4 regions of the Pseudohongiella acticola genome follow, and region 3 is predicted to be linked to each of the others. Evidence: predicted binding sites of a transcription regulator. Region 3 holds the regulator's gene; each other region holds the start of a gene.
The links. Region 3 encodes FliA, which starts transcription of late flagellar genes. Its sites were predicted from a motif close to CTAAAGTTTNNNNNNNNNNNGCCGNTAA; they were not measured.

Region 1: PHACT_RS14110 (methyl-accepting chemotaxis protein) is a predicted target of FliA. The motif match lies at 4,504-4,531, and genes of this name have one in related genera.
Region 2: fliD (flagellar filament capping protein FliD) is a predicted target of FliA. The motif match lies at 4,315-4,342, and genes of this name have one in related genera.
Region 4: PHACT_RS06530 (chemotaxis protein CheW) is a predicted target of FliA. The motif match lies at 6,118-6,145, and genes of this name have one in related genera.

Annotation. Positions count from the first base shown of each region.
Region 1 is NZ_MASR01000002.1:401,971-410,227, forward strand. Features, by position in the region: gene PHACT_RS14100 (Ppx/GppA phosphatase family protein) at 1-587, opposite strand, end outside; gene PHACT_RS16650 (hypothetical protein) at 629-751, shown strand; gene PHACT_RS14105 (ArnT family glycosyltransferase) at 732-2,669, shown strand; gene PHACT_RS14110 (methyl-accepting chemotaxis protein) at 2,685-4,436, opposite strand; gene PHACT_RS14115 (ExeA family protein) at 4,640-5,365, shown strand; gene cysE (serine O-acetyltransferase) at 5,462-6,241, shown strand; gene PHACT_RS14125 (PhoH family protein) at 6,242-7,618, opposite strand; gene PHACT_RS16440 (sodium ion-translocating decarboxylase subunit beta) at 7,740-8,257, opposite strand, start outside.
Region 2 is NZ_MASR01000002.1:249,992-258,248, forward strand. Features, by position in the region: gene PHACT_RS13475 (sigma-54 dependent transcriptional regulator) at 1-743, opposite strand, end outside; gene fliS (flagellar export chaperone FliS) at 915-1,316, opposite strand; gene fliD (flagellar filament capping protein FliD) at 1,394-4,210, opposite strand; gene PHACT_RS13490 (hypothetical protein) at 4,445-5,485, shown strand; gene PHACT_RS13495 (flagellar protein FlaG) at 5,587-6,084, opposite strand; gene PHACT_RS16645 (flagellin N-terminal helical domain-containing protein) at 6,289-8,257, opposite strand, start outside.
Region 3 is NZ_MASR01000001.1:400,980-409,236, forward strand. Features, by position in the region: gene PHACT_RS01805 (chemotaxis protein CheA) at 1-678, opposite strand, end outside; gene PHACT_RS01810 (protein phosphatase CheZ) at 730-1,593, opposite strand; gene PHACT_RS01815 (chemotaxis response regulator CheY) at 1,604-1,984, opposite strand; gene PHACT_RS01820 (RNA polymerase sigma factor FliA) at 2,169-2,903, opposite strand; gene PHACT_RS01825 (MinD/ParA family protein) at 2,926-3,732, opposite strand; gene flhF (flagellar biosynthesis protein FlhF) at 3,781-4,932, opposite strand; gene flhA (flagellar biosynthesis protein FlhA) at 4,980-7,121, opposite strand; gene flhB (flagellar biosynthesis protein FlhB) at 7,366-8,257, opposite strand, start outside.
Region 4 is NZ_MASR01000001.1:1,549,324-1,557,580, reverse strand. Features, by position in the region: gene pdxH (pyridoxamine 5'-phosphate oxidase) at 1-504, shown strand, start outside; gene PHACT_RS06555 (6-phosphofructokinase) at 537-1,799, opposite strand; gene PHACT_RS06550 (UbiX family flavin prenyltransferase) at 2,075-2,659, shown strand; gene PHACT_RS06545 (TIGR02444 family protein) at 2,674-3,273, opposite strand; gene mpl (UDP-N-acetylmuramate:L-alanyl-gamma-D-glutamyl-meso-diaminopimelate ligase) at 3,424-4,887, shown strand; gene PHACT_RS06535 (LON peptidase substrate-binding domain-containing protein) at 4,887-5,510, shown strand; gene PHACT_RS06530 (chemotaxis protein CheW) at 5,562-6,047, opposite strand; gene PHACT_RS06525 (hypothetical protein) at 6,233-6,415, shown strand; gene PHACT_RS06520 (hypothetical protein) at 6,427-6,606, opposite strand; gene PHACT_RS06515 (S1 family peptidase) at 6,605-7,453, shown strand; gene PHACT_RS06510 (peroxiredoxin) at 7,608-8,087, shown strand; gene PHACT_RS06505 (dienelactone hydrolase family protein) at 8,152-8,257, shown strand, end outside.

The sequences.
Region 1 (8,257 bases), on a different contig from region 3:
CCGGCTACACCGGCGAAAATCCCGGCAGACGCCTCCGCCGCATCATCAAGTCGTTGCGACAGGGCCGCCTCTGACTGGGGCAGGTCGCTAAACCATAAGTCGCGCCAGCTGATACAGCCTATTGCCATGCTGTGGGATTGCAGGCGATGCTGACCTGCTCCCACCACCAGTTCAGTGCTGCCGCCACCAATATCAATGATCAGTCGGGAAACGTCATCTGACGGCAGGGCCGAGATAACGCCGGCATAGACCAAAGCGGCTTCATCAAGGCCAGGCACGACATCAATCACAAAACCTTTCTTGCGGGCCCTGGCCAAAAACTGCTCAGCGTTGGCAGCCGTGCGCAGCGCATTGGTCCCCACTGCCCAGCAATGTTCAATGGGATAACGTGCCAGCGCTTTTGCGAACGTATCCAGGCAGGACAGCCCCCGCTCAAACGCTGCCGGGGTGATCATGCCGCCAGCAACCAGGCCTTCACCCAGCTGTACCTTTTCGCTGAATCGCTCAACAATGTCATAACTTCCCTCATGCCAGCGGGCAATCAGGAGATGAAAGCTGTTAGATCCTAGGTCGATACAGGCGTACATGTATTGGTCACAAAAAAACGGTTGCAGGGATTAGAACATGGATGAGCGCCCCACCTCCACCCCTGGTGACCGCCTTTTTGTTTTACTTCCTGACGCTGATTCATATAATGCCGGTCACTGACGCGCACTCCATCGAGCACGACCATGCCAACGCAACGCATTGAAGCATTAAACCAGCCAGCACAGCGGGCACTGATTATTCTGGTATCGCTGGCGTTACTGACAACAGCCATCAAGATTTTTCTGGCAACGCGGCTTGAACTGTACAGCGATGAAATTTTCTATTGGCAATCCTGGCAGTTTCCGGCATTTGCATACAGTGATCTTCCTTTTATGGCGGCACTGCTTGCCGGCACCGGTGCCGAGCTATTGGGTCACCACGCGATTGCCGTACGCGCCATCTTTCTGGTCATGGGCTGTAGCGTTCCCATGCTGGTGTATTGGCTGGCTCGCCCGCTGACCAGTCAGCAACAGGCGCTGACATCGGCCGTTTTGACATTCTGTCTTCCCATGGCCGCATTTCTGGGTCTGCTCGCGGTGCCAGACGTACCCCTGATTTTCTGGGGCCTGCTGTTCATTGGCAGCCTTGAGCGCGCGACCCGCAAGGGTCAGTGGCGCTGGTGGTTGTTCGCAGGTCTCACCGCCGCCCTTGGCTTGAGCACACACTATCGATTTTCTCTGTACGTGCTGGCTGCGCTCATATTCATGCTGCTCAGCCGCAGTCACTGGCACTACTGGCGCAGCGGCAGACTCTGGCTGGCCGGCGTGATCGCCGCGACGGGTTTATACCCGGCACTGAGTTTTAATCTGGTGCATGACCTCAGTGGTCTCGACTACCACCTGCTCAGTCGCCACCCGTGGCAGTTTCAGATTGAGGGCCTGTTGCACCCCTTCATTCAGGCCACTATCGTGACACCCTTAATGTATGCGCTGTTGTGGTTTACGCTGTGGCAGCTACTTCAGAAAGCGCGTGCAGGCGATACCCGTGCCGGCCTGTTTGCCGCATTCGCGGCCACCAATCTTGGTGTGTACCTGTTATTGGCCCCCTGGAGCGACACCACCCGAACGACGCTGCACTGGCCATTGTCTGGCTACGTACCACTTCTGGTGTTTGCGCCGTTAGCCCTTTCATCAGTAAAAACCTGGTTAAATGCTCGCTGGCAGCCGCAACGCGGCCGGCGCATCGTGCGCGTAATTCCATTGACCGGTCTGGTTGGCACGCTACTGCTGTTTATTGGCATCGGCTCACAGGGATTCAATCAGCAGTTGCAGGCCTTGATAGGGACCGGTGTGCTCTCCAATAAAATGGCCGGCTGGCAGCCACTGACGGAACATGTCGGCACGCTGCAGCGCACTCAGGGTCTGCCCAGCGACACCCTGATTGTTAGCGACAACTATTACACCAGTGCGCAAATCGCTTTCGCCTTGCCGGCAGCTCGCGCATTCACTATTGATCAGGATAAAACCATTCGCGACGGACGTTACGCACAATACGCGATCTGGCAGAAAGATGAAGCCGGCCTGCGCCAGCTGGAGGGTGAACAGGCGCTGTTTATTACCGAAGACAGTACGCTGGATATTAATGAGAAACTGGCGGTTATGGACCGCGCCTGTAGCCTGTTTGAGGAACTCACACTATTAAACCAGTTATTCCTTTATCAGGGCGACAAGATCTTCAGCTTCTATCTTGGCAGGAATATTCAGGCGGGCGCTGGCGACAGCGGGACTGATTGCCCGAAACCCAGTCATTTATGGCTGGACCAACCCGAGGATGACGCCGTCATTTCCGGGCAACAGGCAGTCAGCGGCTGGGCCACCAACACCAACATGGGTGTTGGCAGCATACGTATTTTACTCAATGGCAACGTCGTTGGTGAGACACAGCGTTCGATAGCACGTAACGATGTTGTTGACATACGCGGCGCCCATGACGACCCGGGTGCGCCCAATCTTGGATTCGAGTTTGTGCTGGATACCAGCCAGTTTGCCAACGGCCGTTACCAATTGGCACTGGAGGTAGTCAGCGGTGCCGGCGAGCGCCAGCGCGGAGCGCTCCGACAGATCACAATAACTAACCCGTGATGACTGCGGCGCGTATCAGCGCCGTGCCCCATCTCCCAGTTTAAACTGGCTGACCAGACCATCCAGTGCACTCAACAAGGCGTCGATCTCCTCGTGGAACTGTTTGCACTTCAGGTAGTCTTCTGTATTCAGGCGGCCATCTGCCGCGATCTTGACACTGCTCTTGGCAATACCATCGGTAACGTCAGACTGCTGCTTCACGGCACTGGCGATATCCCGACTGCGCTCTGAAATCAAAGACACCGATGTCAGCACCGAGTCCAGCAGTTCGTTGGCGGAATTGGCGGACCCTACGCATTCTTTGGACAGATTGACACCCTGATCCATGGCGGACACGATCTGTGCCGTGTTGTTTTGCAGATTCTGAATAATGGTATTGATTTCCAGCGTGGAGGCCTGGGTTTTCTGCGCCAGGCTGCGCACCTCATCGGCCACGACCGCAAAACCACGCCCTTGTTCGCCGGCTCGCGCCGCCTCGATGGCAGCGTTCAGTGCCAGCAGGTTGGTCTGTTCCGCGATACCTTCGATCACTTCCAGTACTGAGTGCACTTTCTCGTTGTGGTCCCGCATGTCGTGAACCTGCTGCTGAATCGAGGTCAACGAGCCGGACAGTTTCTCGACCGACGTGCGGGTACTGGAAACCGCTGCAGTGGCTTTCTGTGTGGCGCCATTGGCTTCACTGGCTGCAGTAACACTGGTTTGCGCACCTTCAGCAACATCCGCCAGTGATGACGACAGCTCGGTAGTTGATGAAGCCAGCAACTCGGTCTCCTCCAGTTGCGAGGCCGACCGTCCCGCCGTGCGCTGGATCATGTCAGAAAACTGTGACGACTTATCGGTAACTTCAGCATTCGTCGACAACACTTGCCGTATGATATCAGCCAGCTTGCCAACAAAGGTGTTAAAGCTGCCACCCAGTTGCGAAAGCTCATCATCGCCTTCGTCTGCCAGTCGGCGACTGAGATCTCCGGAGCCCTGCGCAATGTCCTGCATGTAGGCCTGAGCTTTACTCAATGGCTGAGTGATGGATGCAGACAGGAAATAGGCAATTGCAACCAGCACCAACAATATAACCAGAATGATAGCGGCAGAACTCATCGCCCAGGAATTAAACTCGGCGCTGATATCGTCTTCATACAGGCCATGAATGATGACCCAGCCCCAGGGCTCAAAAAGTTCGGCATAAACTGTTTTGATTTCTGCCTCGGGGTGCGCCAGTGGATCATCAGTGAACGTCAGGAAACGATGACCAAACAAGGGTTCTGGGAAATACAGATACTCTGCGAAACCAGTGTAATCAGGGCCGGTATAACGCTCAATGATGGCGGTCATGGTTGGAGTCGGGTCGCGATAACCCAGATCCCGCATGCGCTCTTCCTCTGTTGTACTGGCGTTCTGCATTGCCTGTCTGACTTGCGCGTCGGTATCCAGCGCACTGTCCACATTGCGTAGCGGATGAGCAAGAATCTGGCCCAGGCGATGATACAGAAGCAGATAATTACGCTCATCAACCATGGTATTGTTGATCATGAAGCGACCCAGCCGCTTTGCCTCAGCGTCTGTCATGCTGCCGGCACGAACCTGGGCATTCAGCCCGCTTAACGCCTCATGAATCATCTGTACCTGATTGACACTGCCTTCGCGCAGCTGGTCCATGAAGCGTTCTCGCGCTTGCAGCAACAAAGTTACACTCAACCCGATGATGGCGAGTACGCTGATAAAGACGATAAGCCCCATGCGGGTACGGATGGTAAATTTACTGAACATGACAGGTTCCTGCAGTTAATTGCCCTTGGCCTGCGCACGACGCAGGCATCAATTTATTATGCCTAAGATAACGGCTATATTCGGGAAAACATTAGCACCTGTTTAATCTTTTGAGCTTGAAAAGCATACCGCTCTGCATTAGCCTGAAGACTCAACATGCATCTATAATTCGGCTCATGAATCACGATTCATTAAATGACACAATGGCACCCTTTAGCGATACGCCAGACCAGCGCATGTTCTGGGGCGGGCATGGTTGCCAGCAGATATTCAACTCTCTGCTACAGTCCATCATTGATGGTGCCCCATTGCAGACGGTGATCGCAGAGCCGGGCCTGGGTAAAACCATGCTTTGCCGCAAGCTACTGAATAGCCTGAAGTCTCACAAAAGCCGATTCAGAGCACTGTACCTGCCCTGCCCGGAACAGGACTTCGATGATGCCCTGATCAAAGATCTGTTGAGAACGCCATCCAGACAGCGCCGTACTGTGCTGCTACTGGATGAAGCACAGGCACTGCCGGAAGAGTTTCTTCGCCAGTTATTGCGCTGGTTGACGACATCCGAGCCGGACTCAGGTACGACACAAGCCGTCCTGTTTGGACAACCGGAACTGGAACAACTTCTGGACGCCACAGCACTAAAACCGCTGGCAGACCTGCGCACGGCAAACCACGAGATTCAGCCATTTAACCGCAGTCAGATTCTTGCCTACCTGAACGACCGGCTTGACAGAGCTGGCGAAGACCCCACGACTCTGCTCGACCCCAAGATTGTCGAAACAGTCTGGCATGCCAGCGGCGGTGTGCCGCGCATTGCCAACACCATCATGCGCAAGGCATTGCTGGCGGCACGCAACGACGACTCTTCTGCTCTGGAGCATCACCACATCCTGTCGGCTACGTCTACGACGGATGCCGCAGTGTCATAAGCCGCTTCCTGCGATATAATCCCGTTTCTGCCAGACCTGCCGTAATGCCAGTCAAGTCAACAGTTGCGGCACCCAATGCAGCGATGGAGATTCAGAATGCCGGAAAACATCTGGGAACAACTACAACAGGAAGCCCGCGAACTGATCGGGCGTGAACCCCTGATGGCGAGTTACGTTTACGCCTGCGTGCTTAATCATAAAAGCCTGAGCTCCGCGCTCAGTTATCTGCTGGCGCACAAACTGGCAAACTATGTCATGTCAGCCGTCGCCATTCGCGAACTGATCGACACAGCCTTCAGAGAGTCACCGGGCATTGTTGATTTTGCTGCTTGCGATATCCAGGCGGTGTACGACAGGGACGCCGCCACCAGCGCGTTCTTACCGGTAATTCTGTACCTGAAAGGGTACCAGTCGATCCAGGTACACCGGGTTGCCCATTTTCTGTGGAATAAAGGCAGGCGCGATCTGGCACTCTACCTGCAGAGCCGCAATTCAGAAGTGTTCGGCGTCGATATCCATCCAGCCTGCGTCATGGGCAAGGGCATCATGTTTGACCATGCCACCGGTATCGTCATCGGTGAAACCACGATCATTGAGGACGATGTCTCCATTATGCAGTCGGTCACGCTGGGCGGAACCGGCAACGAGCAAGGCGATCGCCACCCCAAAATTCGCTCTGGTGTGCTGATCTCTGCGGGCGCAAAAGTGCTGGGCAATATCGAAGTCGGTCGCAGCGCCAAGGTCGGCGCAGGCAGTGTCGTGCTCAGGGATGTACCAGAGCACACCACGGTGGTTGGCGTCCCGGCTCACCAGATTGGCAGGCCCTGTCCCGACAATCCCTCGCACACCATGAATCAGCTGGTCGATAGCGACTGATTAAAGGTGCTCTTCAGCGTAAGCGGCCAATTCCGAGCGCGGCACACCCTGCAATTGCAGGTTGCCGCCCAGCGCAAAGTTCTTGAAACGCTCAGTGAGATAGGTCAGGCCGGAACTGGTCGGGCTGAGGTAGGGCGTGTCGATCTGTGCCAGGTTGCCCAGACAGACCACTTTGGATCCGGTGCCCGAGCGGGTCACAATAGTCTTGATCTGGTGAGGTGTCAGATTCTGCGATTCATCAATCAGGATCAGGCTGTGCTGAAAACTGCGGCCGCGAATATAGTTCAGAGACTTGAATTGAAGCGGCACTTTGGCCAGCACGTAATCTATACTGCCAGCCGCGTTCTCGTCATCCCAGTGTAACGCCTCAAGGTTGTCTGTTATGGCTCCCAGCCAGGGCTCCATTTTTTCAGCTTCGGTACCAGGCAAAAAACCTATATCTTCATCGAGGCCCTGAGTGCTGCGGGTCGCGATAATGCGGCGAAAGAGTTTGGTGTCCAGCGTCATTTCGATGGCAGCCGCCAGAGCCAGAATGGTTTTTCCGGAACCAGCGGACCCAGTGAGATTAACCAGATGCACGTCAGGGTCCAGCAACAGGTCCATGGCCATGGCCTGGAAAATGTCGCGAGGCTGCAGTCCCCAGGTCTCCCGCTGCATTAATCGCTCCCTGTCGAGATGGCGAAGGATGATATGCGTGTCGGTCAGGCGTGACACCCTACCCAGAAAGCCGGCAGCGTCAAAGAAGAACTGGTTCGGATAAACTTCCTGCTCTATTGCGCTTCGGGGAATCTGGTGAAAAGTCTCGCCGCCATGGGTCTGTTCTGTTTCAACAGCACTGATGTGATCCCAGAAACTGTCACCAAAATCGATATACCCTTTATTAAGGTGTGCGATATCGCTTAACAGCTGATCGGTCTGATAGTCCTCTGCATCAATGCCACATGCCCGGGCTTTGAGGCGCATGTTAATATCTTTGGTCACCAATGCCACGTGATGGGCAGGATGCTGTTGCTTGAGCAGCGCCACCGCGTTGAGAATTTTATTGTCGTTAAGATGTTCGGGAAGGATGCGATGAATCTGGGGAGTTTCCGTCATTAACACCGACAGCGTTCCCAACGTTGGCACCTGCTTGCCGCGATCGATGGGCACACCCTGCTCAACATCGACGGGCGTGGCCTTACCAAGGATACGATCGATTTCCCGTATGGCTTGCCGGCAGTCGGCGGCAACAGCGCCACGCCCGCTTTTCAGGTTATCGAGCTCTTCCAGCACGGTCATTGGAATGACAACCTGATGCTCGTCGAAATTCCAGATAGCAGAGGGGTCGTGGATGAGTACGTTGGTATCGAGGACGTAAAATATAGGGCTTAATGACACAAATAGCGGCTCTGTTTTATTTATTGCAACAAAGTTGACACTAAACTTTTATCATGACCGCAGTGTGACATGCGCTGGCAAACCTGTGCAAGCAGTTACTTGCAACAGGATTGCCAGCACATCAACCTACCAATTGAATCAACACCCCTGCAGCAACAGCCGAGCCGATTACACCGGCCACGTTGGGCCCCATGGCATGCATCAACAGGAAGTTGTGCGGGTTGGCTTCGGTGCCCAGTCGGTTGGCTACGCGCGCAGCCATTGGCACCGCAGAGACACCAGCGGCGCCAATCAGCGGATTGATTTGACTTTTAGACAGGAAATTCATCAGCTTTGCCATCAGGACACCGGCGGCCGTGCCGATTGAGAAGGCCACGATACCCAATCCCAGCACGCCCAATGTGCTGGGAACCAGGAACTGATCAGCAATCAGTTTCGAACCCACGGCCAGCCCCAGCATGATGGTGACAATATTGATCAGCGCGTTTTGTGCGGTCTTGGTCAACCGGTCGACCACACCGCACTCTTTCATCAGGTTACCAAAACAGAACATACCCAGCAGTGGTGCTGCGCTTGGTATGACCAGGGCGACCAGGATCAGGAGTACCAGCGGGAACAGGATCTTTTCACGCTGTGACA
Region 2 (8,257 bases), on a different contig from region 3:
GGCATATCGCCGATTTCGTCGAGAAACAGGGTGCCGCCCTGCGCCAGCTCAAAACGCCCCACGCGGGTTGAAATGGCACCGGTGAACGCACCTTTTTCGTGGCCAAAAAGCTCACTCTCCAGCAGATCGGGCGGGATGGCGCCACAATTGATGGGAACAAAAGGTTTGGTGGAGCGGTTGGAATTGGCATGCAGGTTACGCGCTACCACTTCTTTACCAGTGCCAGACTCACCCGTGATTAACACCGTCACTTCGGTATCAGCCACCTGCGACATGAAATGACGGATCTTCTGCACCGAATTGCTGTTGCCCACCAGACTGCGGAACATATTATAGTCGCGCACGCTGCCAACATCGCGCAGGCGGGCGTAATGATCGCCAAACACCTGCGCTTTATGCAACGCGTCCAGCATGGGCTGATAGCTCAAGGGCAGCGGGATGCTGGCAACTACACGTGTTGACACACTCTCAGGCAGCTCGGGCAGCTCCTGATCGCCCAACAGCACCAGGGGAATGCCGTCGCGCCACTCAACCAGCTCTTCCAGCAGTGACGCCATCAGCGATGGTTTGTAGTGTCCAATCAGAATCAGCTTGAGTGCGGCAGGGTCAATCTCCTGCGCACTCACTTCATCATGCCAGTGGCTACGGGCAATGGTGAGGGGATTTTCCCCCAGAAAAGTGAGCACGATGCTCAAATCGTGCCCCAGCTTCTTGCTGTCTTCTATAACTAATATTTGTGTCATGCCCGGTACCGACAAGCCGCTGCAGCACTGGAGTGTGCACACCAGCCGACCCGCCCCTGTTGTGACTTTATGATCGATTACAATCGATTCTTTTTAGTCATCTTGGGTTTCAATTAGACACCGCCCGGGCCGGCAGAGTCAAACGTTGAAGCGTCAATTACTTGACTATTTTTACGACGCCGCCGAGATGGCGGGATCGATTTCATCCCAGCCAGTCTTGACGGTACGCATAAGATCGATCACTTCCTGCACCAATGCCGGATCGTTGCTGACATTTGCCTCGAACAGGCGGCGCTGCATATAGTCGTAAAGACGCTCCAGATTATCCACCAGCTCCGGCGCCTGTTCACGCTCCAGGCTGCCCTGAAGCCCGGCAATAATACCGGTCGCCTTGCCCAGCAGAACACCTTTGGGCTCGGTCTCACCGCGCTCCATGGCGGATCTTGCCTGCACCAGTCGATCCATCGCGCCAGTCATCAGCATCTGGATTAGACGATGAGGGCTGGCCTGTTCGATGCCGCTTTCATTGTTGATACGTTTATACTGCGCAGCTGCCTGTGTCATTGAATACATAAAAATCCCCTTAACTGAAAATGATGTCTGGCATGTTGTTGATTTAGTTCATGAGTCTGGCAAATCAAGTGTTGGCGTCATTCACGCTTGGGCGTGACCAGTGCCTCGAGCATTTCCAGCTGCGAGGTCAAAAAATCAGCGGTGGTGTTGAACCGTGAAATGATCAGGTCGTTAGCAGTAAACGACGATTGCAGGCGTCGCTCGGAGCGTTCCATGCGCTCTTCAAGTTCAACACGGCGCTCGGCTATGCTCTCCAACTCACCGTTCAGGGACTCCTGTCGGCCACTCAGGACACCGCCGGGTTCCAGGAACGCGGTAAGCAGCGTATTCATCCGGTCCGCCGCACCACGCGCATAATCAATGGTGCCGCGATCACCAGTCTCGCCGCCATTTACCCGAATTCGAAGTCCGGATGACGGGTCAGGCTCGCCGCTGGCAGCCACACCGGCTTCGCCGCGGGCGCCACGACCAATGCTGAAGCCCAGGAGGCTGCCGGCGTTTCCATCAAGCTGGGCAATTCGGACACTGGAGGACGCACCGGTTGACTTTGAGATGATGCCGAACGAGCCAGACGGAGTATCGTAATCAACGATGACGCCAACACCGGCCGCTATCATTGCAGGGCTGTTATTGATCACGGTCTGCATGGCGGCAGCAACATCTTCTGGGCTGGTGCTGCCAAGCTCACCGAGTGAGATCGCACCTGATAAAACACCGTCCACCTCAACCCGAAAACTGTCGGCCGATGTGCTGGTTGATAAATCGCCGTGCGCGACGTTCAGATAGAAGCCCTGTCGTGCAGCGATGGCGCCCGTTGAGGCGGTCAGGAACTGGCCATTGCCTTGTGCTTCGATACCATTGATGGTCCCGGCAACATCGACGCCGCGGATGGACGTAACCGGCGCCCCGGAGCCGAGGAATAAACCCAGTTTGCTCGCCGCTGCAAAGTTGACTTCGGTAAACTGGATATCGTCTCCGGCATTGTCGGTAGAGAAAATCAGACGCCCCTGCTCATTGTCGGCATTGTATTCGTAAGCCACGCTGACCGTGATGCCTTCACCGGCGAGCGCATCATTTATTTGCGTTTCCAGCGCGCTCGTCAACTCATCAGGCGTCGTGTAGGTAACCGGCGTGCCCGCATCACCTGGCAAGGCCAGTTCACCGGTGCTAATGCCGTTGATACTAAGCTCGAAGGCGGTACTTGCATCAATCACCAGTGCGTCTGTGAACGGGTCACTGCTCAAGCCACCGGTAGTGGCCAGCGCATTTAGCTGATTGCCTTCAAACGGGCCGCGACTGTCAAGCACCAGCCCCAACGTCGACGCCGCCGCCGACGAGACATCACTGAACCTGATGACCGACTCATTGCCATACCGGTTTGAACTTAATTCAAATCGCGCTTCGTCGGAGTTGAAAACAACAGTCATGGTGTCTTCCGAATCGATCACATCGGCATTACTGTTGATTTTTGACTGTAATTCAACGGCCAGCTCTTCAGCCGTGGCATACGTACCCTCAGTCAGGCTGATATCAATCTCGTTGCCATTAAACACCAGGGTAAACGCATTGTTGTCCGCATCAATGACAATATTGCCCGATGCCAGCGCTGGCACACTTATACCCTGGTAACGACCGATCGTAGCCAGCTGCGTGATTTCAAGCGCATAGCTTCCCGGCTGGGTATTGCGCCCGGCGCCAAGGAAATCAACCTGAGTGTCAGGCACCGTGCCGGTGGCTGCGAACAGACTAGTCACGGCCTGCGGGTCGGCATTGAATGCAGTTTCAAACGCTTCCCGATCAAATGTCAGCTGATAGTTATTGAACTGATCCGAGGTAACACCGACCTCTGCCAACGAATTAAAGGTCGCGCCTGATGTTACCTGTCGCAACGTGCTATTGATCTCCGTCATCATTCGACGCAGCGCCGTGTCGCCAGTTAACAGGCTGCCCTGACCTGAGGTACCGGAATCAGGATCGAACGCCGACAACTGATCGCTTATCGATTTGAGTCCATTGTAGGCATCAACAAAGCCCTGAACTTTATCCATCAGTTCGCCAGGGTCTTTTTCTATTTCCAGATTAACCGGTCCGTCCGTGGTAGCTTTCAGGTTTAATGTGACACCCGGAATGACACCGGCAACCAGATTGTTACTGCGAGTGATGGCAAGACCGTTGACCGTAAACGAGGCATTTTGCGCCGCCTGACTCTGGCTGGCCGTCTGCGATCCAGCATTAAAATTGAATGCATCAAGCCCCGCTGTTCCCGTGCCAGTCAGCTCAATACTCTGATCCGCTCCGGATTCAGCGCTGGTAAACAGAAGCCGGAAGCCACTGCCATCGTCCACAATGGTCGCCTCGACTCCCATATCAGCCTTGTTAACGGCGTCACGTATGCCTGCCAGTGTGTTGTTACTGCTGTTAATGACCAGCGTGCGCCCAGCGACATCGTCGTTGACGGTGAAACCCTGATAAACGCCGCCACCATCAATATCTGTACTACCAAATCGAAAGCTTAGCGTGCCTGTGCCCACCGCTTCGTTAATAGAGGAATAAGCCTGGGTTGCGATCGTCTGTTTTTGCGCAAGCTGCTGAACCTGAACAGAATAATTGCCAGCATCGGCCGTGCTTGCGGCCGTGGCGGTGAGCGCAGACTCGTTGCCAGACACAACTTGGCTGGCGTTAAACGCCGACAGGCTGTTGAGGCCACGCATCGCTGTCTGCAGCTCGCCAACGACGCTGCTGATTTCGCCGAATGCGGACAGCTTGGCCTCGGCAATTTCCTGCTCGACATCCAGACGCTGCTCAACCGGAGCCCGTTCGGCCTCCAGCAGTGACTCCAGCAGCTCGCTAGTCAACAGACCGGAGCCAATACCTAGCGATTGAATAGTTGCCATACACAGTTAGCCGTTTGTTTGATGCCAGTTCGTTGCTAAAGCAATATCCAGGCCAGTCACCACAGGCCATTGGATCCTGCGTTTCTGACCCGCTTATGTACTGGTTATCGGATAGTTGCGGATAATCTTGACCCGTCAGACGGCAAACCTTTGCCGCCCGGTTGATAGCAAAAGCATTGAGTGTCGGCCCCAGCCTCGCTAGAATCGCAATTAACCTAACAGGGAGAAGAAGCTATGTTTATCAGACAACCGCTTGCCAGCAGTCTGCTGCTGCTTGGGGTCGGCATCGTGTCAACGGGTTTACTCTCCGTCACCGTGCTCGCACAACAGGCCGATGAGAGCTATACCGTGCCGCGCACAGCCTATGGCGCGCCTGACTTACAGGGCGTCTGGCGGAACGCGACGGTGACACCGCTGACGCGACCGCGCGAACTGGGTGAGCGTCGGGCCTATACCCAGGAAGAAGCCTTTCAGCTTGAACGCGCTGCGCAGATGGCGGTTGAGCAGGATAACGAGCCACTGGACCCGAATCGACCGCCGCCACCCGCAGAAGATTTACCGCCGGTGGGCAATTACGACCTGTTCTGGACAGATCGCGGCATGTTCATGCCCACCATCGACGGTGAATTCCGCACCTCCATCATCATTGATCCTGCCGATGGCCAGATGCCCGGTTACACCGACGAGTTCCTTGCGGAACGTGCGCGTGAGCGCGAGACTGGCCCTGACCAGTTTGACGGCCCTGAAGGACGCGGTGTCGGTGAACGTTGCCTGTTGTCCTTTGGCTCCAACTCCGGGCCACCCATGCTGCCGGTGATGTACAACAGTCACTACCAGATCGTGCAGTCCCCCGGATACGTGGTCATTGTCGTGGAAATGGTGCATGACGCGCGAATTATCAAGATTCAGGATGAGCATGACGCCAGCGCCGGCATCATGAACAAATGGATGGGCGACTCAATCGGGCGCTGGGAAGGCGACACACTGGTGGTTGAAACACGGCACTTCAATCCCTGGCAGAGTTTTCGCGGGGCATCGGAAAACCTGACCGTGACTGAACGCTTCCGCAAGGAATCCGACAGTAAAATCATCTACAGTTTTACCGTGGATGATCCCACGGTATTCGAGTCCAGCTTCACCGGCGAACTGGCGCTGACTGCCTACGATGACCCACTGTATGAATATGCCTGCCACGAAGGCAACTATGCCCTGGCCGGTACTCTGGCCGGCGCCCGACTGGCCGAGGAAGAGGCACGTCAGGCAGCACAGGACTGATAACCAGCCCTTTAGTGCGGATAGAAGACGCGCGCACAAAAAAGGCGGCCCCATTCACTGGGCCGCCTTTTTTTACAACGATACAGGGGGCGCTCGCCTCGCTAGACCTCGGCCTTGAACAGGGAAATGTGTTCCTCCGAATCAATCTGCTTGGCCAGCTCCAGCGCTGTTTTGGTGTCAAACTGACGCAATACCTTGCGTGACTCACGGTCTACCACAGTGACCGCAGGCTCGTTACTGAAGGGATCGATATCAAATACGATGTCTCGTTTGACGGTCTGCACATAACGATTGAGTTTGGTCACAGCCTGCTCAAGAATCTCTTCCGGCGACTCATCGGCGTCAACAGAGGGGCTACGCCCTGATGTGCTATTGCCTGGCGAGGCCGGGGTCTGGCTGAGGTTTTCCTGGTTGGCGTCACTGCCAGATTTGTGCTGATCTGAATTCTGTTTGCCAGAGCCCTTATTATTGGAACCCTGTTCGTCGGGTGTGTCGTCAGTATGCTCCGCACCCAGCTCGTTATCCACCGGCTGTACAGAATTGACCTTCTCCCTGGTCACAACCGCAGGCTGGAATCGGGTGATACTGATTTCACTCACAGCACGCCTCCCACACAAGCTCCCTGAACCCATAATCCGGGCAAAGGCCCGGACCACATTATGATTCGCCAGCGATTTAATAAAGCCCCTGAATAAAGCCACGACATCATTGTCATGATCTTATTCAGAGGCTCCAGAAAGCGGAAATCCGCCCGGCGTCTACCTTCTTATCGGTAGCAGCCGGGCGGACTTTAGCTTTTTGTTTTACTGGAGCAGTGACAGTACCTGCTGACCAGAGGCATTCGCCTGAGACAGGATGGAGATACCAGCCTGTTGCAGAACCTGTGAACGTGCCAGGTTAGCTGCTTCTGCCGCGAAGTCCGCATCACGGATTCGTGAGTTGGCTGCTGACAGGTTCTCAGAGTTGATCGCCAGGTTGGAGATCGTGGCTTCAAACCGGTTTTGCACCGCACCGAGGTCTGCTCGTGCGCTGTTTACCGAGTTCAAGGCATTGTCGATCGCCGACAGAGCTTCAACCGCGCCCTTCTGGGTAGAGATATCCACCTCATTCAGGAACTGACCAGCGACTGCGCCACCGAAATCACCTTTCTGGAAACCCAGAGCTGCCAGGTCATCATTGCCGTTGGTACCACCAGACAACTCGATGGTGCCTGCAGAGCTCAGCGTTACTGTAGAGTAAGTGGTTGAGGCAACTGCGTCTGCAGCAGCAAGGTCAACGGCACCCGAACCGAAGTCGGACTCCCCAACGCCACCCAGACCAAAGTTAGCAGCGCTTGCGCCGCCGTTGGTATTCATCGCCAACGACACGTTACGACCATCAGCAGCTGTCAGTGTAACGCTGGTACCGTTATCTTCAGCAACCACACCTGTCTGGCCAGTGGCCGCATTGATCTGGTTGACCGCGAAGGCACGGTTTGAGTCAGCATCTGCCTGAACTGTCAGGCCTACATCAACGCCATTCAGGTACAGTGTTGCTGTATTACCGGCAACACCCGATGTTGCTGCAGTCGAGCCAGCAGTTGTGGTTGCGTTAACAGTCGCCGTTACACCCGTAGACTCAGTCGAACGGTTGATGGCTGCCGCGATAGAGATACCTGACGCTTCTTTACTGCTTGATGCAGAGCCCGCGTAGGAAGACGTATCGTCGGTTGCCTTGGCTGCACCGATGTTGATGCTGTTGATCACCATGTCACCTGCCTGCAGGTTAGCGAAGCCGGCAGCACCAGCGTCAACACCCGAGTCAGAGCCAGCGACCAGGCCCAGTTCAGCAGCGGCATTGCCGCCGAGGTTGGCGATGGTGATGGAGCTGCTATCGCCAGTTGTGTTGGACGTGATCACCAGTTCGCCATCGTCGTTGATCGAAGCAGCCGCGCCTGTCAGCTGACCATTGATTTCGTTCAACAGGTCCGCTTCGCTGGCAACGTTGTTATCAACATTGATGCTCTGCACAGTACCGCCATTGACGTAGACATCAAAGGTAGCATTGGTTGGGTTGACCGCGACCACACCGGTATCGGTAGAACCTTCACCCAGTCCCAGTGCTGCAGCAGCATTCACGCTACCAGCATTGTCATTGAAAGTGATGGTATCACCGCCATTGGCATCTTCAGTAAATACCAGCTCGTTGTCGACGTTCAGTGTGGCTGTGAAGCCTGAACCAGCGATGGCGGTGTTGATATCAGCCAGCAACTGTGTATTACCGTCGCCCAGGTTGCCGCCGTTGTCGGCATCCAGGTAGCTGGAGTTCAGCGTAACCGTGTCTGTACCACCGTCAGTTGTTACGATATTGAAAGAAATATCCAGAGCCGCAGTACCCGAATCTGTCGCATTCTGCAGGCCCAGAATGGCACCACCGGCGACACTGCCTTGCGCGTTGCTGACAGTGGCCAGACTGGTCGCGCCAGTGGTGGCGGAGGTGATCACCAGGTTGCCATCGCCGTCCAGAGACGAAGTAGCCACCGCGCCACCAAAATCTGCGTTGATTTCAGCATCAATCGCAGCCAGCAAGGCTGCACTGTTAGCAATGTTGCTGTTCAGGTTGATGGTCTGGGTACCCAGACCATCGATTTCCAGGTCGAATGAGCCGGTTGCCGTGTCAGCGGTGCCCGCATCGGTGTCGTTAGCAGCGGTAAAACCAAACACTGTATCAGCATCAGTCGAAGCAAAACCAGCCGTGAAAATAACGGTTTCTTCAGCGGCTGTATCCTGGGTA
Region 3 (8,257 bases):
CGCAGACGCATTCGGCGCTCCCTGCAACTGGTCGAGCAGTGCTTCGAACTCGTCGTCGCTAATTTCATCGCCGCCGGCACCCTGGTCCGGAGCTGTCGTCGATTCGCTGGCACGGTTTTCCGCTTCCGCTTCAAAGTCCGCCGAGTCCAGTGCTGCCAGTAACTGATCGAATTCCTCGTCAGTCATGTCATCACCGGCACTGGCTTCAGCGGAAAGCTTCGCATCCTGTGGCGCCGTCACCTGAGCAACAACTGACGCATCCGGGCTCGCTGCTGCAGGCTCAAGGTCATCACCATTTGCCAGCATTTGCAACGCTTCCAGCAATTCGTCGCTTGCCGGTTCCGGCGGCACCCGCTCTTTGATCTGGGCGAACATGTTGTTCACACAATCAAGCGCCTGCAACACAATATCCATCAATTCCGAGGTCACCTGGCGCTTACCATTACGCAGGTTATCAAACAGGTTCTCAGTGACGTGGCAACAGTCGACCATTGGCGTTAGCTGCAGGAAACCTGCGCCGCCTTTGACTGTGTGAAAGCCGCGGAAGATCGCGTTCAGCAGATCTTTGTCTTCCGGTTGTTTTTCCAGCTGCACAAGTTGCTCAGAGAGCTGTTCCAGAATTTCACCGGCCTCGACCAGGAAATCTTCCAGAATCTCTTCGTCATCAAAAAAACTCATGTTGCTGCTCTCCTGCGATTCACCATCATCAGCCTCTGGCTGTTGCGTGAGTCAAAATCCAAGACTGGATAACAAATCGTCGACATCATCCTGGCCTGAAACCACGTCCTGATTATTCTGCTGATTGATTTGCGGCCCTTCAGCACGAATGCGTTGACTCTCGTCCCGCTCAGCCTTCTGGTCACTGCTGGCCGGCTTGATACCGGCAACCTCTTCAACATTACTGGCAAGTTTGACCAGCCGAACCAGATTCTGTTCTACGTCACTGACCAGCTCGATTACCCGCTTGATTACCTGGCCACTAAGGTCCTGATAACCTTGCGCCATCAAAATATCGGTGAGTCGGGTATGTATTCCCTGTCCGTCGTCGCTGATACGCTGCAGAAGCTCACCAACACGCTCAAACAACGCTGCCGAAGCGTCTTTCTGTGTCGCGCCTTCAGCCTGGAAGGCAATCCAGTCTTTATGAAGGTCGGCACTGTCATCAACGAGCTTTTGCACCATGGGCGCAGCTTCGTCGACACGGTCCATGGTCTGATTGGCAGCATCTTCTGTCATGGCAATAACATAGTTCAATCGACTGCGAGCATCCGCCATTTCCGACAGCTCGTGTTTGACCTCAGCACTGCCATGCAAACCAATTTCCAGATGAAAATCCTTCAGGGCATTGTGCAAGGCCCGGGTCAGTCGGCCCACTTCAACATAAAGCGTTTCATCTCGAGCGTGGTTTATCTGATGGATATAATCGGCCACTGCCGCCATGTCGTCCCGTTGCAGCGCTTCCAACAGCTGCTGTTTTCGCTCAACCATGGCATCCATGAAGCTTTTAGCGCCGGCTGCAGCCAGCTCTGAAATTTCGGAATCCGACGGGACTTTGCCCGCTTTTGCCAATGTATTTTTCTTTGAATCTGACATTTGGCTTCCCTTAATTGTTGGCGTCGATGCGCTCAAAGATTTTCTCAATCTTTTCCTGCAGCGCCGCTGCCGTAAAAGGTTTCACCACATAGCCATTCACACCTGCCTGGGCCGCTGCGATAATCTGATCTCTCTTCGCCTCAGCCGTCACCATCAGTATAGGCAGGGTTTTCAGCTTTTCGCTGGCTCGGCAGGCCTTTAGCAAATCGATACCGGTCATGCCCGGCATGTTCCAGTCGGTGATAAGGAAATCAAACTGCCCGTTCTCCAGCATTGGCAACGCGGAGCTACCGTCATCTGCCTCAGCGGTATTGGTGAACCCCAGGTCCCGTAACAGATTCTTGATAATCCGACGCATTGTTGAGAAATCATCAACAATGAGTATTTTCATGTTCTTGTCCAAAACCGCCTCCACGTCGTGTGCTCAACCCGGGGATACACGCCACCGGCGAGGTATCTCCCTAGCAGGTTATCGCTTGAAAGTTAAAAAAATTTAGCACTAATAAGGAAATAAATTCAGATGGCGAGCATTATAGCTCAGCGCGAAGCGCTTGTGGTGTGGGATATCAGGTAGCTTAGCGCCATTCCTGAAGGCGCGCGCGCAGACGGAGTGCCGCCTGGCTGTGTATCTGGCTGATACGGGATTCGCTGACGCCCAGAACCTCACCAATCTCTTTCAGATTGAGTTCTTCATCGTAATAAAGTGCCAGTACGAGCTTTTCACGCTCTGGCAGGCCTTCAATCGCTTTCGCCAGATGCGCCCGAAAGTCCTCGTCCTGAATTTCATCTGCCGGGCCTGATATTTCGCCCGACGCAGCTTCAAGCGCGGAGTCGTCCCCGCCTTCTGTCAGATCATCAAAGCTGAACAGCCGGCTGCCGGAAGCATCCTGCAGGATCGAGTAGTAGGTTTCCAGGTCAATGCCCAATTCTTCGGCTACTTCGGTGTCTTTGGCGTCACTGCCAGTGCGCATCTCTACCGATTTGACGGCCGCTGCCACCTCGCGTGACTTGCGGTGCACTGAACGTGGGGCCCAGTCACCACGACGAATCTCATCCAGCATGGCGCCACGTATGCGAATGCCGGCATAGGTTTCAAAACTGGCACCCTTGGACATATCATACTTGCGGGCAGCTTCCAGCAGGCCAATCATGCCTGATTGAATCAGATCATCAAGTTGCACACTGGACGGCATTCGCATAAGCAAATGATGCGCAATACGTTTCACCAGAGGAGCATGCTGCGTAACCAGCTCATTCATGCTTCCGGATTGCACGTCCTGATAGACTGAGGCGCCTGTAGATCCTGTCATAAACAATCCCGTTGAGTCCTTATCAGGACATCCCCTGAACGAGTCGCTCGACAAAAAACTCCATCTGACCGGTCGCCTGCGTTCTCACCGGCCACTGACTGACCTCCTTTGCCAGTCGACGATAAGCGCCGGCAGCTTTACTGCCCGGATAGGAGTCCAGCGTCGGGCGCTGTCGCTGAACTGCCTTGCGAAGCGTTTCATCAAACGGTATATCACCCGCATAGCGCAGATTCACATCCAGAAACCGACCCGCAACGCCTGCAAATCGATTGAACATGTTGCGCCCCTCGCCTTCAGAGCGGGTCATATTGGCAACGATTCTGAAGTCCTGCAAATGGCAGTCCCGGTGTAATAATTTAATCAGGGCATAAGCGTCTGTCATTGACGACGGCTCATCACAGACAACGACTAGCACTTCCTGCGCAGCTCTGACAAAACTGACGACAGAGTCAGAGATACCTGCGGCCGTATCGATCACCAGGACATCCAGTTCGTCCGCCAGTTCACTGAACGCGTTAACTATACCAGCGTGTTGATTAGGGCCCATGGTGACCAGTGACTGCACACCAGAGGACGCCGGTATGACGTTAATTCCGTGTGACGGAACCATGATGTCACGCAGTGAACATTCGCCAGAAAGGACATCAGCAATGGTACGTTGGGCCTTGATACCCAATAGAATATCGACATTGGCCAGACCGAGATCAGCATCCATTAGAACGACGCGCTTGTCCAGCTGTGCCAGCGCCAGGCTGAGGTTTACTGAAATACTTGTTTTGCCTACGCCACCTTTACCACCGGTCACTGCAAGCACTTGAATGGGATGCATTCCCTGTTTTCTCCCCAACTGGTTACCGTCGGCCAGACCGTCAGCCCGTTAGTTCAGCCCTGCGACACGCAGTTCGGCTGGTGACTGACTGCCATATTCGGTCATTAGCCGCTCTTTCTCAACAGGCACGGCCGCTTGTCTTCTGCCCAGGGCAACAGCGCGTTTTACCAGCGCCGAAGCCTGTGCCAACGCAATATCATCGGGAATCGACTGTCCAAAGGTTTCATAAACCACGGGCAGATCGCGTTCGATGGTCAGCGCGAGCGCATCGCCAAGCACACATGCCTCATCCAGATGAGTGAGAATACACGCAGAAACATCTGCCGTCGAACAGGTTTTCCATGCAGCCCGTAAAACCTGGGCCTGGCTTGTCGCCGGCAGGACAACCCATTTTTGTACCTGTGGCTGATCACGCAGTAGTGTCAGTTGTCGTTGCTGCTCCGGATGATGAGACGGGAGGCCGGCAGTATCAACCAGAACCAGCTGTTTATGGCCCAGGCTTTCCAGCGTATCGTCCAGGGAATGCTGGTTGTCTACTATCCGCACACTCACGCCCAGGATTCGTCCCAGTGTCCGCAATTGTTCATGCGCCGCCAGGCGAAAACTGTCAGTGGTAACGAGCGCAACATCCTGCGGACCGTGTTGCAAAACATACCGGGTCGCCAGTTTAGCGATGGTCGTCGTCTTGCCGGCGCCGGTTGGCCCCAAAAAGGCAAACACACCGCCCTGCTCAATCGGATCATGACCTAACACTGGCAGCGCCTTGACCAGGCTTCCCAATACCTGTTTCCAGACTTGATCCAGCGTTTTCCCCGGTTTGATTGCAGTCAGCAACTGCCGGCTCAGAAAACCCGGCACACCCATCGCCGATAACCGTTCCCAGATCACCGCCTGCAGTGGCGACTGGCTGCTAAATTGCTCCCAGGCCAGCCCGTTGAGACGCTGCTGGAGCAATGTACGTATACTGTGCAGCTCGCTGCGCATGGCGCCCATCTCAGCCTTGCTGACCGAAGGTGGAGGCACAGCTGCCGCTTCTGTCGGCTTTTTTACTACCGGCGCTGGACTCAGGGTCGCGATGACCTCAACTCCGCCTGTTGCCAGACTGCGCGTCGACAAAATGGCAGCATCTTCGCCCAGTTCCTCGCGCACTTGAAGAAGTGCTTGCCGCATATCTTTGGCCAGGATCTTTTTAAGCTGCATTGTTGCTCCTCACATCTCGTTTTTACGGTAGTTTCGAACCACGATCTTCACTGACCAATCGTGGCGACAATCGTAATTTGTTTGTTGTCCGGTACTTCCTGGTATGACAGCACTTTCACACCTGACAGAGTGAACCTGACAAACCGGCTCAGCAGAGGTCGCAGTGGCGCTCCTACTAACAACACTGCCGGATTGCCGGCAATTTCCTGCCGTTGTGCCGCCTGCATCAGCGACTGCTGCAAACGCTCGGCAATGCCGGGCTCGATAACCACGCTATCGTCGATGTAACCACCGTCTTGTTGCTGAGCGCTTTGCTGTACTGCTTTAAGCAATATCTGTTCCAGAGTTGGATCAAGGGTGATAACAGGCAGCTCAGCCTTGTTACCGTAGATGCCCTGAACGATTACGCGTGCCAACGCCACACGCACCGCGGCGGTCAAAGTGACGGGATCTTGACTCCTGCCAGCGACAGACGCCAATGCTTCGCCGATACTGCGCATATCTTTGACGGGGATGCCCTCCTGCAACAGGTTCTGTAGAACCTTGCGAAGCACATTGCCATTGAGTTGATTGGGTAACTCTTCCGCCAGTTTCTTCGACGACTTGGCAAGAATTCCCAACAGCTCGTGAACCTCATCATGTCCCAGCAATTCATGCGCGTGTTTGTGCAACAGCGTGTTCATATGAGTGGCAACAACCGTACTGGCATCTACCACGGTATAACCAAGCGACTGCACCTGATCACGTTGGGGTGGCTCGATCCACAGGGCCTCCAGCCCGAATGCAGGATCCTTGGTAGCTATACCCTGGGCTTTACCGTAGACCTGGCCCGGGTTGATGGCCATTTCACGCTCAGGATGTATTTCCGCGCCACCGATATTGACCCCCATCAAATTAATGCGGTATTCATTAGGTTGCAGATCAAGGTTGTCGCGAATGTGGACAGAGGGCACAAGAAACCCAAGCTCCTGTGACAGCTTTTTGCGTATACCCTTGATACGGGCCAGCAATTGTCCGCCCTGATCTTTGTCTACCAGCGGAATCAGTCGGTAGCCAACTTCAAGCCCAACAACGTCAACCGGCATGACATCGTTCCAGCCCAGTTCCTGCTGCTCGGTTGTGGCTTTAACTTCTTTGGCGGATTGATCAGCAATGGCGGCCTCGTCGACTTCAGTGGCCTGCTTCTGTTGGCGCATGTAGATGGTCACTGAGCCAGCCACTGCTGCAAATGCCAGCGACAGGAACGCCAGATGCGGCATACCAGGCACGATGCCCATAACGAACAGGACCATGCCCGCGATACCCAGTGAGCGTGGCGTAGCGAACATCTGACTGATGACCTGCGAGCCCATCATTTCCGAGTTATTGTTGCGGGTCACCATGATCGCCGCTGCCGTTGACAACACCAGTGCCGGGATCTGCGCGACCAGACCATCACCAATAGTCAGCAGGGCGTAGCGTTCGGTGGCAGTGCTGAAGTCCAGGCCGTGCTGCATCATGCCTATGGCCAGCCCGCCAATCATGTTGATGACCAGAATCAGAATACCGGCAATTGCATCGCCTTTAACAAATTTGCTGGCACCGTCCATGGCACCGTAAAAATCAGCCTCTTGAGTAATGTCCTGTCGACGCACGCGCGCCTGCTCTTGATCAATAATGCCCGCGTTAAGGTCGGCATCGACGGCCATCTGTTTGCCCGGCATTGCGTCCAGCGTAAAGCGGGCACTGACCTCGGCGATTCGACCGGCACCTTTGGTGACAACAACAAAGTTGATGATAATGAGAATCAGGAATACGATGAGGCCAACGGCGTAGTTACCACCAATCACCACCTCACCGAATGACTCGATAACACGGCCAGCGGCCGCTCCACCTTCATGACCATTCAACAGCACCACGCGCGTTGACGCCACATTCAGTGCCAGACGCAGCAGCGTCGAAATCAACAGAATCGTCGGAAAGACCGCAAAATCCAGTGGCCGCATCGCGTATACCGCAACACACAGAACCACCAGTGCAATGGTTATATTAAACGTGAAAAATACATCCAGCAGAATTGGCGGAATCGGCAATGTCATCATTGCCAGAATCACCAGCAGCAAAACCGGTATCCCGAGATTACCTTCTGTCAGAGTACGGGCATTCGTTGCCAACGTCGCTCGGTTCAGATTGCCGCTAAAATTCAACATAGATTACGGACCAGCCCGCTGTGGTAGCCAAAATTTTGTGAGGTCAATGCCACCAACAAGCGGATGCCGTCAGTGAACAGGCGCTTTGTCCAAAATCTTGACGCTTTCACAGCGAACCAAGTCGAATCTGCAGCCTTTTATGTCCTACAGAGGGGGTGTTGCAAAAGTCGTGCTAAGTTTGCCGTTGCGGCAATTTTTTTGCCCTCAAGCGGAAAAGTGTTGCCGCCACGGGGTGATCAGGGCATCAATCGTGTTGCAGATCTTCCGGCACCAGCAGATTGTCAGCCAGCACCGGTCGCCGGCCGCCTTTATGTTTGTATTGACGCAGCTGAAACACATAAGCCAGAACCTGTGCCACAGCCTTGTACAGGCCTTCGGGTATTTCTTCATCAAGGTCGGTATTGTAATAAATGGCCCGGGCCAGCACCGGCGACTCGACGATGGGGATGTCATGCTCTTTCGCCACTTCCCGTATGCGCAAGGCCATGAAGTCGATCCCCTTACCAATCATGATCGGTGCAGCGCTGCCTCCCTGCTGATATTTCAGAGCGACGGCATAGTGTTGTGGGTTGGTGACAACCACATCGGCCTCTGGCAGGTTGCCCAGCATCCTGTTCTGCGTCATCTGGTACTGCAGCTGCCTGATCTTCTGCTTAATCTCCGGCTTGCCTTCAGTATCCTTGCTTTCGTCCTTGACCTCCTGAAACGTCATACGCAGCTTCTGGGTATGGGAGTGAATCTGAAACGGGATATCAACAATGGTGATCAGAATCATGGCGCAGGACATCGCCAGCACTGACCACCCGAGAATACTCAGCGCGTGGCGCATCGCAGGAAGAATGGGTTCTGACATAATGCTCAGAATTTCCTGCCAGTAAAACGCCATGATGACCAGGGCGATCGCAGCAACAACCACAACCTTGGCCATCGCTTTCGCCAATTCCATAAGCGCCTTGGGCCCGAACATTCGCCCCAAACCGGACATGGGATTCATGCGACTGGCCTTGGGCATAACTGCCTTTGTGCTCAGATTCCAGCCGCCCAGACCAATAGGCCCCAGCAACGCCGCAACAAGCAAAACCCCGAACACCGGCAGCAATGAACGCAGCCCCTGCATCGCCGATACGTTCAGATGA
Region 4 (8,257 bases), 1.1 Mb from region 3:
ATGGTGCTGGCAACTACCGATGCGGACGGGCAGCCCAATCAGCGCGTGGTTCTGCTGAAGGGCTTTGATGCACAGGGTTTTGTGTTTTTTACCAACTATGAAAGCCGCAAGTCACTTGATATCGCCGCCAATGCCAAGGTCAGTCTGCATTTCCCCTGGTACCCTGTTGAGCGTCAGGTGCTGGTGTGTGGCGTGGCAGAAAAGGTCAGTGCCGACGAGTCCAGAGCATATTTCCAGAGCCGCCCCCGCGAGAGTCAGCTGGGTGCCTGGGCGTCGCCGCAAAGCCGGGTGCTGGCGTCGCGTGAAGCAATGATGGAGCAGTTTGAGTCGGTCAAGGCACGCTTTGCCGACCAGGACATTCCGTTGCCGACGTTCTGGGGCGGGTTTCGGGTTCGCCCCGTTCGGGTCGAGTTCTGGCAGGGTGGCGCCAACCGTCTGCATGATCGCTTTCAGTACTCAAACTGTGTTGACGGGCACTGGCAGATAGACCGGCTGGCACCCTGATCCACGGCTACCCGTGTCAGTCTGCGGCGCGCTTAAGGTGCTTTCCAGATCGGTAGCTTTTTGGTAACCAGGACATTCTTCAGGCGGGCATAATCAGGCAGTCCGTTCTTGAATGGCGGGTAATCTTCGCCGCGAATCAGTGGTGAAAAATAATCGCGTGCCTTCTGCGTGATGCCGAAGCCATCCCGGGTAATATAGTCCCGTGGCATCGGTTTCTCTACATTGGCCACTTCGGCCAGCGATGCTTCGCCGACTGTCCAGCGGTAGCTTTTGCCAGGCTTGCGAACAATGGTGGGCATCACCGCGTTTTTCCCGGCCAGCGCAAAATCCACGGCCGCCTTGCCCATGGCATAGGCCTGTTCCACATCTGTCGCAGAGGCAATGTGACGGGCGGAACGTTGCAGATAATCAGCAACGGCCCAGTGATACTTGTATCCCAGTTCCTGTTTGATCAGGTTGGCCAGGAAAGGTGCCACGCCACCCAGTTGCGTGTGGCCAAATGCATCTGTGCCGCCGGCGTCGGCGAGGAACTTGCCGTCTTTGTAATGCGCGCCCTCAGAGACAACAACGGCGCAATAACCATGACGTTTGACGCAGGCTTTCACTTTGCGCATGAACGCAGCCTTGTTAAAAGCGATTTCAGGGAAAATGATAATATGCGGCGCGTCTCCTTCCTTCTCGGCAGCCAGGCCTGCGGCCCCGGCAATCCAGCCGGCATGACGACCCATGACTTCCATGACAAATACCTTGGTTGAGCTTTCACACATGGACGCGACATCAAGTCCGGCTTCGCGGATGGAGACGGCAACGTACTTGGCGACCGACCCGAACCCGGGGCAGTTATCCGTGACCGGCAGATCGTTGTCCACGGTCTTGGGGATGCCAATGCAGGTGATCGGGAAGCCTTCTTTCTGGCTCAGCATGGACACCTTGTTGGCGGTGTCCTGGGAATCGCCACCGCCGTTGTACAGAAAGTAGCGGATATTATGAGCCCGGAACACGTCCATCAGGCGTTGGTACTCGGCCCGGTTATCTTCCAGGCTTTTTAATTTATAGCGGCATGAGCCAAAGGCGCCTGCTGGTGTATGTCGCAGCGCGGCAACGGTGGCGGCGGTTTCTTTGCTGGTATCAATGAGTTCTTCGGTGAGCGCGCCAATAATGCCGTTTCGGCCCGCATAGACTTTGCCGATCTCGGCCTTGTGCTGACGTGCGGTTTCGATAACCCCACAGGCGCTGGCATTGATGACAGCGGTGACGCCCCCGGATTGGGCGTAGAATAGATTAGCTTTAGCCATGGAAAAACCTGTGTGCTGCCTGCGTGTATGGTGTCTGTGCGCTGCCCGCGTTTGCCGTGCCGGTGTTGTCGACCGGCGTTGGCCCGCGGTGGCCTCTGCGGTCACGGCGGGGGAGTACGGGTAGTGCAATGTGGGCTGTGTCGGGCATAATGTTACAAAGTGCCCGCTGGCTTGGCAATCAATGCCGATGAATTGTTGTCGCCAGTCGGCCAGCAGACTATACAGGAAGCATCACACAGGAAGCACCACACAGGAAGCACCACACAGGAAGCAGAATGAAACGACTCATTATAGGGATGTCCGGCGCCAGCGGCCTGATTTACGGGATCCGTCTACTGGACGTATTAAAAAGCGCCCCGGACATAGAAACGCACCTGGTGCTGACGGGCGCTGCTCGTTTAAATATCAGCCTGGAGACTGACTGGCAGGCAGATGCGGTCATGGCCATGGCCGACGAGGTACATTCGGTCAAGGATCTGGCCGCCAGTATCGCCAGTGGCTCTTTTCGTACCGACGGCATGATAGTCGCCCCGTGTTCGATGAAAACCCTGTCGGCGATTGTGCATTCCTACGCCGATAACCTGCTCACGCGCGCCGCCGATGTGGTACTGAAAGAACGGCGGCGGCTGGTGCTGATGCCGCGTGAAACGCCATTGCACGTGGGGCATTGCGAGTTGCTGCTGAAAGCCTGCCAACTTGGCGCCATTGTGGCACCGCCGATGCCTGCGTTGTATACCAAACCCCAAAGCGTTGACGACATCATCAACCACAGTGTCGGCCGGGTACTGGATCTGTTTGATATCGAATCGGGCCTGGTGAAGCGCTGGCAGGGTGCCGCTGCAGGCACGGTCGAGGATTGAGCCGAAGGCTGGGGCTATGTCAGCGGGCCCTGTGTCAACGCCGCCTGCGCCAGTGCTGCCAGGTCGGCCTCGTTGAGGGCGGATGACTCAGGCTCATCCACGTCCATGCCGGCTCGTTGTGCATAAAGTATCAAGTTGGACTGTATGCTGACCAACGGATCAGTATTGTGTTCCGGCCTGGCTGCAGTCGAACTTTCAACCAGAACCCCGGCCAGCGTGCGCAGTTGCACGAATTCAGCGTCCAGCTCGATTGCTTTGATGCGTTGCCGCAGAGCTTCCTGATCGGCGCCTTTCATGGCAAAGGCAGTTGCGGGATGAGGCTTGAGCCAACGCCTGGCCTGACGCAGCGGCGCCACCAGCTGGGCTCGCCACGACTCACTGAACGCCATTGCCCTGGTCAGCTGGTCGTCTGTCAGTCTGCCGTAGCAGCGGCCGTACCAGCAACACGTCAACAGCATAACGACATCAGCGTTGCCTTCATCCTGAAGGCGCAGGCACAGCGCCTGAATGCCGGGTTGGGCGTACACTGAGCTCGCGAATCGCAGCAGGTCATCGTTGGACGGTGTCATGGCATCTGAGGTCATCGCTGGGTTGATCGCTGTGGTAAATGCCAAGGCCCGAACCAAAAAAAGACCGGTGTTATCATAAAATTTCGCCAAATTTTTCAGGTTTGCCTGTTACAGATTTGCTACAGTTTCGCAACAGCCTGATGGTTGCCCGTTGGCAGCCATAACATTCAGGTTAATCAGCTTACAGGAAGTTATATGCATATTCATATCCTTGGTATCTGCGGCACCTTCATGGGCAGTCTGGCAGTACTGGCGAAAGAGCTGGGTCACACGGTCAGTGGCTCCGATGCCAATGTCTACCCACCCATGAGCACACAGCTGGAAGAACAGGGCATTCGCCTCTGTGAAGGCTTTGATCCGGCGCATCTGCACCCGCACCCGGATCTTGTTGTTGTCGGCAATGCCATGTCGCGCGGCAACCCGGCCGTGGAGTACGTACTGAACCAGGGGCTTGCCTATTGTTCCGGACCGGAGTGGCTGTCGCGTTATGTGCTGCAGGGTAAGTGGGTACTCGCTGTTGCCGGTACTCACGGCAAAACTACCACCAGTGCCATGCTGGCGTGGATACTTGAATGCGCCGGCATGCAGCCAGGTTATCTGATTGGTGGCGTGTTAAAGAACTTCCCGGTGTCTGCGCGGCTCGGTGGCACCGATTTTTTTGTTGTTGAGGCCGACGAATACGACAGTGCCTTTTTTGACAAGCGCTCTAAGTTCGTCCATTACCGGCCGCGAACCCTGATCCTGAACAATCTGGAATATGACCATGCCGACATTTTCCCCGATCTTGCGTCGATTCAACGGCAATTCCATCACCTGGTCAGAACGGTGCCCGGTGACGGATTGATCATACGACCACGCTTTGATGAAGCGCTGGCACAAGTGCTGGAGCAGGGCTGCTGGACGCCCACGCAGAGCTTTGCCCTGCTCGATGGGCCAGGTGTGCCTGCGGGACCGGTTCAGCCGGATGCTGCTGACACCCGTTACGACAGCGACACCAGCACGGGCCCCAGCGGCTGGGGAGTACGGCTGCTGCAGGCCGATGGCGGGCTCTGTGAGATCAGCAAGACCAGTCACCTGGGCGAGACGGTGAGCGCGAGGCTGCAGTGGTCCCTGACCGGTCGCCACAATGTCGGCAATGCTGTCGCTGCAATTGCCGCTGCACATCATGTTGGCGTCGACCTCAGTGTCGCCTGCGACGCATTGGGCAGGTTTGCCAGTGTCAAACGACGCATGGAATTCCTGGGTGAAGTACGGGGCATTCACGTCTATGACGATTTTGCCCATCACCCTACCGCCATTGAAACTACTTTGGACGGTATCCGGCAGCGGCTCAATGATATTCCCGGCAGTCGCCTGGTGGCCGTCATCGAGCCGCGCTCGGCGACCATGAAAATGGGCGTTCACCAGAGCTGTCTGGCGGCTTCTTGCCGCGCTGCCGATCTGTGCCTGTGGATGTCGGGTGCCGGTAACGGTCTGAATATAGAAGGTATTATTGCGGAGAGCCCGGTGCCTGCGCTGAACTTCAACAGCGTTGATGACATTGTGGCCTATCTCAGCCGGCATTGCCGGACCGGGGATCATATCGTGATCATGAGCAATGGGGGTTTTGGTGGTATTCATGGCAAATTGCTGACGGCACTGGGGCGCGGAGAGTCCTGATGGGTGCGATCAGTGAGCCTGAATTGATACCCTTGTTCCCGCTACGTTCGGTGCTGTTTCCTGGTGGGCGCCTGCCACTGCAGATTTTTGAGCAGCGTTATATCGATCTGGTCAGTCATTGCATGAAAACCGACTCTGGCTTTGGCATCTGTCTGATCAGTCAGGGCGAAGAAACGGTTCGTCCAGGTGTTCATCAGCAGGTAGAACGGGTTGGCACCTATGTCCGGATTGTCGATTGGGATCAACTGCCTAACGGGTTGTTGGGCATTACCGTGGAAGGGCGGCACAAGTTCAGCGTGCAGGATTGCTGGGCGCGCGACGACAAACTGCTGATGGCGGCTGTGCAATTTGCTGCCGAAGACTATTTAGGTCAGCCGGCGTTGCCACTTAGCGAGGAGCATCAGTCACTGGTGGACTTGCTGCGGGACCTGGCGGCGCACCCGATGATTGAGAGTCTGGATCTGGACATCGATTTTGATGACAGTCGCCAACTTGCCTGGCGGCTCAGTGAGCTGCTGCCGGTGCCGATGCATCAGAAGCAACAATTGCTGGCACTGAATGATACCGATGAGCGTCTGCAGGAGATCGAGAACCTGGTCGCATCGGTGATGCACCAGGGCTGATGTCCCTGGCTGTTGCTGTCAAAGGCGCTATCAATGTTACTGGCGATGTACCTAGCGGGGCAGCAACTCGGTGACACGACTGAAGTCCACCAGAATCAACAGTTCATCATCCTCATTGTAGACACCCTGAATAAAGCGGGCTCCCGCTTCATCACCGGTCGCCGGCGGGGTTTCTATTTCTTCCGCGTTCAGATCAACAATCGCCGACACTTTGTCGACCACGATGCCAAGAGCAAAGTCTTCAATGTCTACCACGATGATGCGTGAGTGTTCGGAAATGGTGTGGTTGGGCAGGCCAAACACACCGCGACCATTGATGACCGTTACCACATTACCCCGCAGATTGATGATGCCGAGTATGAATGACGGTGCACCCGGGACCGGAGTGACTTCGGTATAACGCAGGACTTCGTTGACGCGGGCAGCGTTGATGGCATAGGTTTCCTCGCCCAGCGTGAAGCTGACGTGTTTGATCAAATGTGCAGCGTTGTCGTCTGCATCATCATGGTCGCGGGCTGCGACGAGTGCATTTGTCATATCGTATTTTCCTGCCCTGCATGCTGCTGAGAGTTGGCTACCCGTACCGAATCTTGCGGGTCTGTATGATCTAGCGGCAGGTCTGGCCAAAAATTGAGGGTGACATCATCCGGCCTACACTGGCCAAGTTTTTGAGCTTGCCGCATAATGACCGGGTATTGGAAACTGCAGCAGGAGGTTGTGCAATGTCGGAAGTCTTGTCAAATCCGGGTACCTGGAGCCATGAACAATGGCTGGTCGCGAGTATTCTTGGATTTGTTGTGCTGGCCGTTGTTCTAGTCATTTATCGTCTGGCCCGGATCCTGCGAAGCGTCAACAGCAAGCGTGAGCGCCCGAACCTGCGCCCGGGTCGACGTCCCCGTCGCTGACCCCCGGATGTTTACAACAGCACAAAATCCAGCACAGCCGCAGCACCGGCCAGGCAGATCACAACAACGCCAAGCCAGCCCAGCAGTGCCAGGATACGGAAAGGTTTTTCATTTTCCGGATATAGCCCGGACTTCTCGTATTCGCGCTCTTCGGCGTTTGGTGTCGATTTGGACTGGTTGCTCTCGCTCATGACAAACTCCTGTCAGAACACTTGGCCTGAAAAATCCGGATCAGCAAACAGAGTCGCGATCTGGCTCGCGCTGCTGGCATTTGTGTTGGTGCCTGCGGACGCGATCGTGATCAGGCATGATACCGGATATACCCGTTATCTCGCCAGCGAAGGCGAGTACCCGGGGGTATTTCCGCTGGCACAACAGGGGCGTCGCAAAGTCTGCGTAGCAACGCTGGTGGCACCACAATGGGCGTTGACCGCTGCGCATTGTGTTTCCGAAACACCGATGCAGGCGGCGCTGGCGGATAATGACGTATACGCCGTCGAGGTTGATCGCCAGGTGCATGATATTGATTCAGTTTTTCTGCACCCGGGCTGGTCTGGCGATATGTCGGGGCGATTACATTCACGTCAGTTTGATCTGGCCCTGTTGCATCTGTCGACCCCGTCAACGGCGTCAGTACTGGCGCCCTATCGCGGCAACAGTGAATCGGCGCAGGCCATGACCTTTCTGGGCTGGGGCTACACCGGAATCGGCACAACCGGGACCTCTGTCGCTGACGGGCGCCTGCGCTTCGCGCAGAATACAGTGATGCAGGCGGATGATCGTCTTCGCTTCGAGTTCAACGATCCGCGCAATCGGGATGGGCGGGCACTGGAGTTCGAAGGCATACCCGGGCTGGACGACAGTGGCGGACCAGCGTTGATTCTGGAAGACGGGGAATTGCAGCTGGCGGGCATCGCCATCGGTGAGCTTGCCCGCACCGCAGACGGCACCGGTGCCGGTCGCTATGGTGCCATCGTGGTGTACGAACGGGTGAGTCGGCATCTGGAATGGATCGAGTCGGTGATTTCAGACAATTGACCCGTGAGCTAACCCCGGTACCCCGATGCCCCCGATGCCCCCCATGCAGATTGAGCAAATTTCCTGTCGGTAACGTATCCGATGGATGTTTATTTATGCAGTTTTGATACTATCGGGCTGAACAACAACTGTAACCAACCTCAAAGGTCATTTCATGTCTATTCAAATGGGCGATACCGTTCCGTCAGCGACGTTCAAAATCATGGGTAAAGAAGGCCCGGAGAACATCACAACGGATGATATTTTCATCGGCAAAAAAGTCGTGTTATTTGCCGTGCCTGGCGCCTTTACACCGGGATGTACGGTCACGCATTTGCCCGGTTTTGTCGTGAACGCGGATAAAATCAAAGCCAAAGGTGTCGATACCATCGCCTGTATGGCGGTCAACGACGCCTTTGTCATGTCTGCCTGGGGTAAATCGCAGAACGCCGACGAGCTGCTGATGCTGGCCGATGGCAATGCTGAATTTGCCGAGGCGCTGGGTCTGACCATGGATGCCAGCGGGTTTGGTATGGGCAAACGCAGCAAGCGTTTTGCCATGATCGTGGAGAATGGCAACGTCAGTTATCTGGCTGTGGAGCCCGCCGGTGGTATCGACGTCAGCTCCGCAGAGAACATTCTGGCGCAGCTGTAGTCGCCGCGCAATATCGCTGTGCGGGCGCTCAAACCAGCGCGTCGGCACACAGGAGAGTGCCTGCATGTTGAAAACCGAATATATCGAATACCGTGACGGTGACGCCGTGCTCGAGGCCTATATCGCCTATGATGAGGATGCGGGCGCCGAAAAGCCCTGTGTACTGATTG